Regions from separate parts of the Alkalicoccus luteus genome, predicted to be linked through region 2. Evidence: predicted binding sites of a transcription regulator. Region 2 holds the regulator's gene; the other holds the start of a gene.

Region 1 (6,303 bases), on a different contig from region 2:
CAGGATCTTGTTCCGTATCTACCAGCTCCGATCGTTGCAAAAGAGGGCGACAGCTTCAGGTTTGCCTGGGAGTTTCCGGATACGATTGGCCGAGTGAAGCCATACTACGGTAACTTTGGAATTAATGTACGTGCCTATACGTATATTCGAACGATGGGCCCGGAAGGATTGCGGCAGGTTTCCCGTCAGGCAGTGCTGAATGCAAATTATATGCTGCGCAGGCTGCAGCCGTACTTTGACACGCCATATGAGCAGCATTGCAAGCACGAGTTTGTATTGTCAGGGAAAAGACAAAAGAAACTTGGCGTCCGAACGCTGGATATCGCAAAGCGGTTGCTTGATTTCGGCTATCATCCGCCGACGATTTACTTCCCAATTAACGTCGAGGAATGCCTCATGATTGAACCGACTGAAACAGAATCGAAAGAAACACTGGACGAATTTTGCGATGCGATGATTCAAATTGCTAAAGAAGCAGAAACGAATCCTGAGATTGTTCAGGAGGCTCCTCATACGACGGTCGTAAGCCGTTTAGATGAAACACAGGCAGCCCGTAAGCCAATCTTGCGCTGGCAAGCGAAAGAAGAAGCAACCGTTTAATTTAAAAGAAGAAAAAGCCTTCCGGGGAACCACCTCCGGAAGGCTTTTTGCAGGGAAATCTTATTTTTTTACTTTGCCTGTCCACTTTTTAAAGCCGCCTTTAAGCATGTTCAGATCTTCGGCATCTCTTTTTTTGCGGAGAATCTTGGCAGCTTGTACAGATCGGGATCCGTTTTGACAGTATAAATAAACAGGCTTATCCGGCCGAATCTCTGAGTTTCGCATCCTCATTTGAGAAAGCGGAATATTTCGTGCACCCAGAATATGTCCGGTTTTAAATTCCCGCTCTTCACGGACATCAATCAACTGTGCTTTTCGGTAATTTTTAGTGAACTCTTCCTGTGTCAAAACCGACAGGTACGACGGTTTTTTCATACGGAAAATGAGAAACACAATTAGCAAGACGGTTACTGCAATCAGTATCCACAGTTCCATTCCGACACCCCTTTACATGACGTTTACCATACTAAATAATAAACGTTATCAGGTCTTTGTGCAATGTTTCTCTTTCTGCTTTGTTCTTCAGTCTGTTTTTCTGTATGATAGAATGGTTGGGAGGTTGCTCGTATGGAACAATGGTATTACATAAATTCAGGTCCGGCCGGCCCCGCCTACAACATGGCGCTCGATGAAAAGCTGATGGATTGGCACCGGGAAGGGCGAATTCCTCCGGTTATCCGCTTTTATGAATGGAATCCGGCCTCGCTTTCACTCGGTTATTTTCAGCGAGTGGAACGGGATATTGATCTAGAGGCTGTTAAACGGCATAAAGCAGGACTTGTCAGGAGGCCGACAGGCGGCAGAGCTGTCCTGCACGAAGATGAGCTGACGTACAGCATCATCGTAAAGGAAGATCATCCCGGTATTCCCGCCGGCATCACCGAAGCATACAGAGTCCTTTCAGGAGGTCTCCTGCTCGGATTTAAAAACATGGGATTGGAAGCGGGATTTTCCATTCCGTGGACGGAAGAAGAAAAAGCAGATTTAAAATCACCGCGATCCGCCGTCTGTTTTGACGCACCATCCTGGTATGAGATGGTTGTAAACGGTCGAAAGATTGCCGGGAGTGCCCAAACGAGACAAAAAGGAATTATTTTGCAGCACGGATCAATTATTCGGCGGTTTGATGAGGAAAAATTATTTGATATGTTTTTATTTAAGAGTGAACGAATTCGCCGGAGAATGCAGGCAGGCTTCCGCAGTAAAGCGACGCCAATGGAGGAGCTCATGGAACGCATTCCATCTCCAGAAGATATGAGGGCTGCTTTTGTGCGCGGGTTTGAAGAGGATCTTGGCATTCAGCTTAAAGAGTGGGAGCTCAATCAAGAGCTGAAAGAGCAGGTCAGCCATCTGGCTATAAGTAAATACGCGTCGGATGAGTGGAATTACAAATACTAGTATATACCTATTTTTTCGAGCAGAGCCTTGCGCCCGCCGGCTCCTCGAAAAACGGCATATTAATTTCATAACTTTTGCGTTTACAAGCTGACGACCAGGGTATAGAATAGCAATATATCCTATATATAGTTGCTTATTTCACTGAAAACACTATATATAGCGTCATGCTTACGTAATTTCATAAGGAGCCTTGCCGGGCTTCCTTTCTTTTTGCCCGGACAATGATGCTCAGCATTATCAAAAGTACGAGAAGGAGCGAGGCCAGTGACTACGTATATGTCAGAAAAACGAATTGATCTCGATCAGCTGAATAAGGACATTGAGCAGTTTCCACAGGTATTTCCGGTAGCTCCGGATATGCACCGTCAGCAAAGCGGAGTTTCCAGATTGGTGATGCTGGATCGTTATACGTTCAAGGATACAGAAAAAGTAACGTTAAAAGCAGGAGATTTTGTCGTACTGACCGTTAAGAACGATCCAAAGTTTCCAGCACGGGGATACGGTTTTGTGACGAGCATTAACTGGGAAGCGGGAACCGCTAAAATTGCGGTTGAAGAAGAATTCCTCGGTGTGCTTGATTCTCCTGAAGAGAAAAAGACCGGCATCGTTGAGCGCTCACTAGCGACGATCGATAAACCGCTTGAGCTTTATTATGAACAGATTGCTAAGCGTAATGCTCGCGGTCTTGCCTCCGTTGAGAAAACAGAAGAGAAGCGCAGTGAATGGTTTGAAAAGTTCTACCAGCAGCTCGTGAACATGAATTTTGTTCCTGCAGGACGGGTTCTTTACGGAGCAGGCTCCGAAACAGACGTTACGTATTTTAACTGCTATGTCATGCCTTTCGTAGCTGACTCACGAGAGGGAATTTCCGATCACCGCAAACAAGTCATGGAAATCATGAGCCGCGGCGGAGGTGTGGGAACGAATGGATCTACGCTTCGTCCAAGAAACGCGCTTGCAAGAGGAGTGAACGGGAAGTCTTCCGGTTCAGTATCCTGGCTCGATGATATCGCTAAGCTGACGCATCTCGTTGAGCAGGGAGGGTCCAGGCGAGGAGCACAGATGATAATGCTCGCAGACTGGCACCCGGATATTTTGGAGTTTATTATTTCAAAAATGCAGAATCCGCGGATTCTCCGCTATCTGCTCGAGCAGACAGAGGATGATCAAATTGCATCTCTTATTAAAGACAAACTGAAATTCACGCCGTTCACAGAGCTGGAAGAGGCAATGTACCAGAGCATCATTAATTATAAGCATATTGAAGGCCAGGGAGGCTTTGATCCAAAAGTAATCCGTGATGCGGAACAAAAGCTTCGGGATGGCGGAACGTATCAGGTCAACAATGCCGAATTTTTAACTGGTGCGAACATTTCCGTCTGTATAACGAAAGAGTTTATGGAAGCTGTTGAGCAGGATGCAGATTACCAGCTTCGTTTCCCGGACGTAGAGAACTATTCAGCAGAGGAAATGCAGGCGTATAACCGCGAATGGCAGGAGTACGGAGATGTTCGTGAATGGGAAAAGCTTGGGTTTGGTGTCCGCACTTACCGCACCATTAAAGCGAAAGAGCTTTGGAACCTCATTAATATCTGTGCGACGTATTCTGCAGAACCTGGTATTTTCTTTATAGACAATGCTAACGAAATGACAAATGCAAGTGCCTACGGGCAAAAAGTAGTTGCTACCAACCCTTGCGGAGAGCAGCCGCTCGCTCCTTACTCCGTTTGCAATTTGGCTGCGGTAAACCTTGCTGAAATGGCAGACACAGAGGCGAAGAAAGTAGATTACGAAAAACTGGCTGAGACAGTAGCTACCGGCGTCCGCATGCAGGACAACGTCATTGACGCAACTCCTTATTTCCTGGAACAAAACACGAAGCAGGCGCTCGGCGAGCGACGCGTCGGTCTTGGGGTTATGGGGCTGCACGATCTGTTAATTAAGACGGAGACCCGCTATGGCTCTGACGAAGGAAATGTCCTTGTTGATAAGATTTTTGAAACGATTGCTGTTACGGCTTATCGTACCTCAATCGAACTTGCTGAGGAAAAGGGAAGCTTTCCTTATCTTGAGAGTAACAGCGCAGATGAAACACAGTACCTTCGATCGAAGTTCACGGAAACCGGTTATATGAAGAAAATGCCGCTAGACGTGCTGGAGGGGATTCAGAAGCACGGCATTCGCAACTCTCATCTCTTAACAGTAGCACCTACTGGCTCTACTGGAACGATGGTCGGAGTATCTACTGGATTGGAGCCGTATTTTTCCTTCTCTTATTTCCGAAGCGGAAGACTTGGAAAGTTTATCGAAGTGAAGGCAGAAATTTTGCAAAAATATCTTGAAGAACATCCGGAACAAGATCCGAATGAGCTGCCCGACTGGTTTGTTTCGTCAATGGAGCTTTCACCTGAAGAACATGCAGACGTTCAATGTGTGATTCAAAAATGGGTGGACAGCTCATTGAGTAAAACGGTTAATGCACCAAAAGGCTATACCGTAGATCAAGTTAAATCTGTTTATGAGCGTCTCTATAAAGGCGGAGCTAAAGGCGGTACAGTTTACGTTGACGGCAGCCGTGATTCACAAGTGCTTACGCTGAAAGCAGAAGAGAACGACAACTATGCAGTGGACCTCACTGGAGGAGAGCAGCAGAATGAAACAAAGCAGCCGGTTGTGCTTGTTGAAACTATTACCGATGTCCGCTCCACTTCTGTAAATTACGGAAGTGAGGTTGGAGATACGTGCCCGGTTTGCCGACAGGGAACGGTAGAAGACATCGGAGGCTGCAATACGTGCACGAACTGCAGCGCTCAGTTAAAGTGCGGGTTGTAAATTTCACATTGCGGTAACAAAAGGACTGCAGGACTCGATGAACGAGTCCGCAGTCCTTTTCGGGCTTGAACAGAATATAATATTATGAGGTGGGCGAAACACACGCAGCCGCAATAAGAATCGATCCTGTAAAGGCGCCAGTGTTAAGCTGTGAATGGACCGAGCAGCAAGAAAGCATAGAAATAGACCAGCGCATATGCTAAAATGTGACATGCACAATGAATGCAAGCTGTCTGGAGGATCATACATGCCTACACCCAGTATGGAAGATTACTTAGAACGAATTTATCAACTGATCGATGAAAAAGGCTATGCCAGAGTATCAGACATTGCAGATGCATTGGACGTCCATCCATCATCTGTAACAAAAATGGTTCAGAAGCTTGATGCTGAGGATTATTTAGTTTACGAAAAATACAGAGGCCTCGTCCTGACAGCCAAAGGGAAAAAGATAGGCAAACGGCTCGTCTACCGGCATGAACTGCTTGAGGAATTTATGCGCATTATTGGTGTCGATGAGAAACGAATTTACAGTGATGTGGAAGGAATTGAACACCACCTCAGTTGGGAAGCGATTGACCGGATCGGGGATCTCGTAACGTATTTTGAAGAAGATCACAATCGCGTCAAAGAATTGAAAGCGACCCAGCGAAAACAGGACCCTGAAGAAGGCGGAGAAGAGCAGTAAATCGTTACTTCAGGACGTATAAACCACAAGGAGCACCCCGTCAGCCTTCCGCTGATAGGGTGCTCCTTCTCGATTAATCCCTAAATAATTTTTTCGCCCCGTCCATACTGAGCGTACGAACCTGAGACGACCATAATAAAAGGCAGAATAATCGTTATCCACAGGCCTAGAAATAAACCGGCCGCTACATCACCGATCAGGAAGCCCTCAAAAGCAGGACGGACGCCGAAATGAACAAATAAAATGCCGGCTGCCCCAATAGCGGAAGCAAGCCATTTGGCTGGAGCTTGGGTCTGTTCAACAAACATCCGTACTTTATACTGCTCCAGCACCGCTCCTATGCCAGTTCCAAGCAGCAGACCAGGGAGCAGCAAAAACAAATCATCAGGAGCTAAGAGAAGAGCTAAAAAGAAGGGAAGGATAATAGAGAACGAAAATAGATAAGCATCCGGCATAGACCCAATCCATTCAAGGCTGCGGTAAAAGGTATAACTGATAAAACCGCCAATCAGTATACCGCCGGTAACGGTGAACACAGGTACGCCTCCTGCAAGCAGGTAAATCAGGCTGACGGCTGCAGCTGCAGCAATACAAAGGGCTGCTTCTGTTCTTCTCCTGCACAGCGGCAGCAGAAAAGCAAACAGTGTAACCGTTGCCTGAATATGAGGATGGGTAAAGGGAACGCGATCATTGCTTAAAAGCAAATATGGAAAATACATCAGAATAACGTATCCGAGCGACAGAGAAAGCACCGTCAGATAAAGAAGCTGAAAACCCGATCGTTT
Region 2 (6,303 bases):
GGCGTAACGTCCCGCTTGTGGTGCTGCCGCAGGAACGGATGCCGGCTGATACCGGGGCAGCTGCTGTATTTCGATAGCACTTCATGCTTTGGGATGACTACAATGACAAAGACACCGTCTATACAAACTGGTCAACGTGCCAACGTCGTATGGACGGTGTTTTTTTGGCATCCTCTCATACAGGCTGCATCGAAGGAACTTAGCAGCAGCCATAGCAGCAGAAGTCATCCAAATTCATTATTCCATGACGGCTTCATTCGTCCGCTTATCCATCTATCTCCTCGCTTCCGTTCAGCACAATAGAATGATGAAAGGAAGGGAGCGCCAAGTATACGTGCCCCTTGCCTTAAAGGAAGGAAATCTTTTGTAATTTACAAAAATAGATAGTATCTTTTTTGACTAATGTGCTATACTATATCCATGAAAACGCTTATATAATATAGCACATTAGCTTGGGAGGGGTATTATATGATACGAGTAGCAATTAATGGGTTTGGCAGAATTGGACGGATGGTGTTTCGCAAGGCGATGATGGATGAAAAGGTGGAAATCGCGGCTGTGAACGCAGGGTATCCGGCGGAGACGCTAGCCCACCTCGTAAACTATGATACAGTACACGGGACATTTAAAAAGCGCGTGGAAGCTGTCGACGGAAAGCTGGTAGTAGACGGGAAGCAGGTAGAACTGGTTAATTCCCGTGACCCGCTTGAGCTGCCGTGGAGAGAGCTTGGTATCGATATTGTACTGGAAGCAACAGGCAAGTTCCGCGAAAAGAAAGAAGCGGAAAAGCACCTGGAAGCAGGGGCAAAAAAGGTGATTATCACGGCGCCAGGTAAAAATGAAGATGTGACCATCGTATACGGCGTTAATGAAGAAGACTACGATCACACAAACCATCATGTCCTTTCTAATGCTTCCTGCACAACGAACTGCCTGGCACCTGTCGTCAAAGTGCTGCATGATGAGCTCGACATTGTGTCCGGAATGATGACAACGGTTCATTCCTACACAGGAGACCAGCGAAATATTGATAATCCGCACAAAGATCTGCGCCGTGCACGTGCATGCGGCCAGTCGATCATACCGACTACAACCGGAGCAGCAAAGGCAATTTCGTCTGTGCTTCCGGAAATGGAAGGAAAGCTTCACGGACTTGCTCTGCGGGTTCCGACTCCAAACGTATCGCTCGTTGACCTCGTCGTCGATGTCGGCCGCGATACGTCGGTGGAAGAAGTAAACCACATTCTTCGTGAATCCGGGATGAACGGCATGGCCGGCATTATCGGCTACACGGATGATCCGCTCGTTTCCGTTGATTTTAACGGCGACGCACGCTCTGCTATCATCGACGGACAGTCCACTATGGTCGTGAACGATCGTCAGGTAAAGGTACTTGCCTGGTACGATAACGAGTGGGGCTACTCCTGCCGTCTGCTCGACCTTGTTTACCACGTCGGCAGCTACTTAAATGCCGACCGCAGCACATACGCATCCTGATCGGTCAACATGACGGCCGTCTTCCGGAACATTCCGGAGGACGGCTTTCGCTATGAACGGCTAAAAACAGAGTGAATTGCCCGGCATAATCAGCTTAATACAGCTGGAAGATACGGTAAAAAATGATTGCATTATTGTTGTAAAAAACGTATACTAACTCTCGTAAACTTCGCTTAGCCTGATTATTAAAGGGTTAGGACCTCACCGGACTAACTTTCCCCCCAGTAATCCCGGATTAAGTGATCGACAAACAGCTTTGAAACTGAAGAAGGGGGATTTTGCAATGGATACAATGGGAAGACATGTAATTGCAGAACTATGGAAGTGCAACATCGACAAGCTTAATGATATGGCATTTATTGAACGAACCTTCGTTGACGCCGCACTTGAAGCAGGCGCAGAAGTTAGAGAGGTCGCTTTTCATAAGTTCGCACCGCAGGGTGTCAGCGGTGTGGTGATTATCAGCGAGTCGCATTTGACGATTCACAGTTTTCCGGAACATGGGTATGCAAGTATTGACGTATATACGTGCGGAGACCGGATCGACCCGAACGTGGCAGCCGATTTTATTGCGAACGCACTTGGTGCTGGACGATCAGAAGTAGTTGAGGTACCACGAGGTATTGGACCGATTGAAGTCATGCAGAAATCAGGGGAAGGCTCATACAGCAGCACTTCTTCGTAAAATAGCATTATCGTTTTAAAACCGCTCCGGCAGATCAGCCGGAGCGGTTTTTTCAGGGTGGTGATCACGTCCTTTCAGGTAAATTATTTTGCATCTGCCTGTATTTGCGGATACTCGCTTTCTGGAGAGAACAGGCTCAGCTAGCTGCTTCTTTCTTTCGTTGGAAGCGATGGATCTTCACTTCGTTCTGAGCCGAGGTCCTCTGATGTCGGCAGGGGTATATACGCATCTCACTTTACAGCGCCGGAAATTTCCAGATGAAGGAATGCTGAGGATCGACTCGTTCCACCATTTTCCTGCTGATTCCATCCGATGCTCAGTCTTTGATTCCAAGCAATGCGTTTTGACCGGTCTGTCATATTCGATTGAATCAGCGGCCGTTTCTTGCTATTCTTAGAGAAGGCGAGGTGCATATAAATGGGAATCAAACAAACGTTGCAAAAAGCATTCAGTACCAGAACAGAAACAAACGAAAAACATCCGGACGAAACGCTGCAAACCCATTACTATAAAGCCATGAAAGATAAAGTGATGGCGGAGCTTCAGACAATGTTTTCCCAGAAGCAGGGGTACACGGTCAGTTCCGTATCAGAAGAGCATGGGGAAATTATCGTCAATACGACGTCTGGAAAAAAGCAATTTATCGTCATAACGGTCATCATGGTACGTCCGTACCGTACTGCGGTTGATTTTGCTGTGAATACGGATACCGTCCTGTTTACAGACTTCGGAAGCAGCGCCAAGATGGTGCGAAGCCTCTACAAAGAGCTGAACAGCAGGCTGACGTTCGTCGGTACGGCACTCGGAGATGAACTGAGCAGATAAAGTGAGGTGTCCGCAATGATATGTCCGCACTGTTCTCATAACGGAACAAAGGTATTAGATTCTAGACCGAGCGACGAAGGAAGAGCGATCCGGCGCCGCCGGGAGTGTGAAGCGTGCGGCTACCGCTATACAACTTTCGAGCGCGTTGAGAAAACGCCTCTGATTGTGGTAAAGAAAGACGGCAACCGGGAAGAGTTCAGCCGTGAAAAGCTGCTTCGCGGTCTGGTGCGGGCATGTGAAAAGCGGCCGATTCCGCTCGAGCGTTTGGAGCAGCTGACGACGGAAGTGGAAAAAGAGATGCGGAACCGAAGCGCATCGGAAATAAGCAGCAACGATATTGGTGAATACGTCATGCAGCATTTAGCTGATATCGACGATGTAGCTTACGTGCGATTTGCATCTGTCTACAGACAGTTTAAAGATATTAATGTATTTGTTGACGAATTGAAGGATCTGATCAACCGGGAAAACAAACGATCGTAACTACCGGGGCTGCCCCAGTCTGTTTCGGGGCGGCTCTTTTCTATGGAGGGATGACGACATGCGCTGGCAGGACATACAGCCCGCAACACCATTTACCGCCGTCATGTCCGCAGCGGTGCCGGACGAACGTGTCCGCTCGCTGACACTTTTATATCAGCCGCTTATCGGACCAGTCGCTTACAGCCTGTATATGATGCTCGCATCAGAGATCAGCATGAGTGCGGACCTCTCCATCCGGGGCACGCATAAACAGTGGATGACGCATACCGGACAGCCGCTGCCGATGCTGGCAGATGAACGGAGAAAGCTCGAAGCAATGGGGCTGCTCGACACATTTAAAAAGCAGGAAGACGGAGACAGCGTGTATTTATATGAGCTCAAGCAGCCGCTTTCGCCTGCCGACTTTTTTGCGGACGATTTACTGAGCGTGTATTTGTACAATCGAATAGGCAGCCGTGAACGATACCGCAGACTCCGGGAATCCTTTTCCGTACATAAATCAGATAAAAGCGGCTTTGAAAAAGTGACGCAAGGATTCGATGAAGTATTCACTTCGATCCATCCGTCTGAAATGCGAAGTACGTCCGGGGAAATGGCCGACGCTGTCTCGTCTGCCTCGATCCTGCAGGGGAGCGGCGACGAAGCCTCCTTCAGTTTTGGCAGTGAGGAGCTGACGCTCGAAGAAATTGCAGCTTATCTGCCTCCGTTCGTTAAACGGGAGGAGCTGTACACCGAAATCAATGAAACGTGTATTCGTCAAATTGCGTTTTTATACCGGTACAGCGCGGAAGAAATTGCTTATTTAATTCAGGATGCGATGCTTCACACCGATCATCTCGACGTAAAGGAGCTGCGTGAGGCCGCTAAAAGGCGATACCGTCTGCAGGAAAACGGCAAACCGCCGATGCTTGGCATGCGCAGCCAGCCGCCGCAGCTGCGCACCGTGCAAAAGAAGCCTGCTACTGACGAAGAGCGGCAGATTCAGTACTTTGAAACGACATCGCCTCTTGAATACCTGCATGCCTTGAGCGACGGGGCAAAAGTGTTCCCGGGCGACGTAGATATTATCGAAGAGCTGATGGCCGATTACGGACTTCCGGCAGGCGTTGTGAATGTTTTAATCGACTATTTGTATATCGTCAACAACGGCAATCTGGCGAAAGGGCTCGCTTTTAAAATCGCGACCCAGTGGAAGCGTAAAAAAGTAAAGACTGTCGCGGATGCGATGGCACTGGCCAAGCAGGAGCATGAAGGCAGAAAGAATTATGAACAAAAGCAGAAGCAGCCGCAGGGAAAACAGGTCAAGCAGCCTCTCCCGAAGTGGATGCAGGAGCCCCAGGAAGAAAAAAAGCAGGATGAGCAGTCTCTGCAGCGGGCCAGGCAGGAAGCGGAAAAATACAAAGCGCTGCTGCGCGAGAAAAAAGAAAAGAGAGGAGGATAAGCGATGGACCCGATTAACCAGTCGCTGCGCCGGTTTGGTGACGGACGGATTCAGGAGCGGCTGAACAAGCTGACGCGGGAAGTGACAGCAGACAGCAGAGTGGCGGCATTCTTAAACGAGCATCCGGAGATTGGCCGCGAAGCTGTTGAAAGCGGTCTGAACGACCTGTATCAGTATAAAGAACAGTGGCACAACTGCGATCACTGTCCTGGACTTGCCGCCTGTCCGAATGTGATGCAGGGCTATCAGCCGCAGCTCGATGCAGTGCGCGGGCGCATTCATCTTTCCTATCAGACGTGCCCGCTAAAGAGGCGGGACGACGAACGGAAAAGACACGAATCATTTATGAAGAGTCTTTACCTGCCGAAGGATATGCTGACTGTGACGTTCGATGACTTTGAGTCAGATACGGAAACCAGAACAGACGCCTACGTCAAAGCGCTGGCGTTTTGTACCAACACAGTACCTGGGGAAACGGCTAAAGGTCTTTACATCCACGGTCCATTCGGGGTCGGAAAAACGTTTTTGGTCAGTGCGATCGCCAACGAGTTTGCTGACCAGGAAGTAGAAACAATGCTCGTTTACACACCTGACTTTTTACGGGAGCTGAAAAGCGGAATTGCTGACGGATCCTATCAGGATAAACTCGATAACGTGAAACGGGCCAGCGTGCTGATTCTCGATGACATCGGCGCAGAGACGATGACGCCTTGGGTGCGGGACGAAGTATTCGGCTCCCTGCTGCAGTTCCGCATGATGGAAAAGCTGCCTACCGTCTTCACCTCTAATTTCAGCCTGGACGACCTGGAGCTGCACTTCGCCTCCACACAGACGCGCGGAGCGGAAAAGGTAGACGAACTGAAAGCGAAGCGGATCATGGAACGGATTCGTCACCTGACTGATGAAATCCCCATGAGCGGCCGCAACCGGCGGACAGACTGATGAATGGAGACAGAAGAAGCATGCCGTTTTCTATGCAAGCCTGCTCCGCTTTTCGCTAAAAGCTTCCCTTCAGCTATTTCCAGGAGTTCCCTCCGGAAAGCGAGGGTCCGCAGATGCAGGCAGATGCAAGGTAATTCACCTGAAATAACGTTATCAACACTCTGGGAGAAGCTGCCTGATCAAGGCAGCTTCTTTATTTAACAGGGAGGAGATGATCAGAAACACGTGCAGAAAGATAGATTTGGAGGGGAATGTACAGCTGGAACGTCTGCAGAAGCTGCGCGTGGACACAGACTGTTCACTGGTTGATTACAACGGTTTCTTTTTGACCGCCGCACAGAATGTGGTACGATAGGACAAGAGCTTGTAAGTTATGAATGGGGGATTCCTAGATGAGTATCGATGATATTCTGGAACGCTCTCGGAACGG

The links. Region 2 encodes NrdR, which represses ribonucleotide reductase genes. Its sites were predicted from a motif close to AACACNATATATNGTGTT; they were not measured.
Region 1: a site for NrdR is predicted at 2,145-2,162, ahead of ACSZLD_RS15245 (vitamin B12-dependent ribonucleotide reductase). Genes of this name have one in related genera too.

What each region holds. Positions count from the first base shown of each region.
Region 1 covers NZ_JBPZEY010000013.1:60,360-66,662, reverse strand. Annotated here, with positions in the region: gene gcvPB (aminomethyl-transferring glycine dehydrogenase subunit GcvPB) at 1-600, shown strand, start outside; gene ACSZLD_RS15255 (rhodanese-like domain-containing protein) at 661-1,035, opposite strand; gene lipM (lipoate--protein ligase family protein) at 1,168-1,998, shown strand; gene ACSZLD_RS15245 (vitamin B12-dependent ribonucleotide reductase) at 2,275-4,830, shown strand; gene mntR (transcriptional regulator MntR) at 5,078-5,518, shown strand; gene ACSZLD_RS15235 (hypothetical protein) at 5,599-6,303, opposite strand, start outside.
Region 2 covers NZ_JBPZEY010000001.1:207,852-214,154, reverse strand. Annotated here, with positions in the region: gene ACSZLD_RS01130 (baeRF3 domain-containing protein) at 1-77, shown strand, start outside; gene ACSZLD_RS01125 (glyceraldehyde-3-phosphate dehydrogenase) at 469-1,497, shown strand; gene speD (adenosylmethionine decarboxylase) at 1,781-2,182, shown strand; gene ACSZLD_RS01115 (DUF1499 domain-containing protein) at 2,600-3,007, shown strand; gene nrdR (transcriptional regulator NrdR) at 3,023-3,490, shown strand; gene ACSZLD_RS01105 (replication initiation and membrane attachment family protein) at 3,549-4,931, shown strand; gene dnaI (primosomal protein DnaI) at 4,935-5,873, shown strand; gene mqnC (cyclic dehypoxanthinyl futalosine synthase) at 6,266-6,303, shown strand, end outside.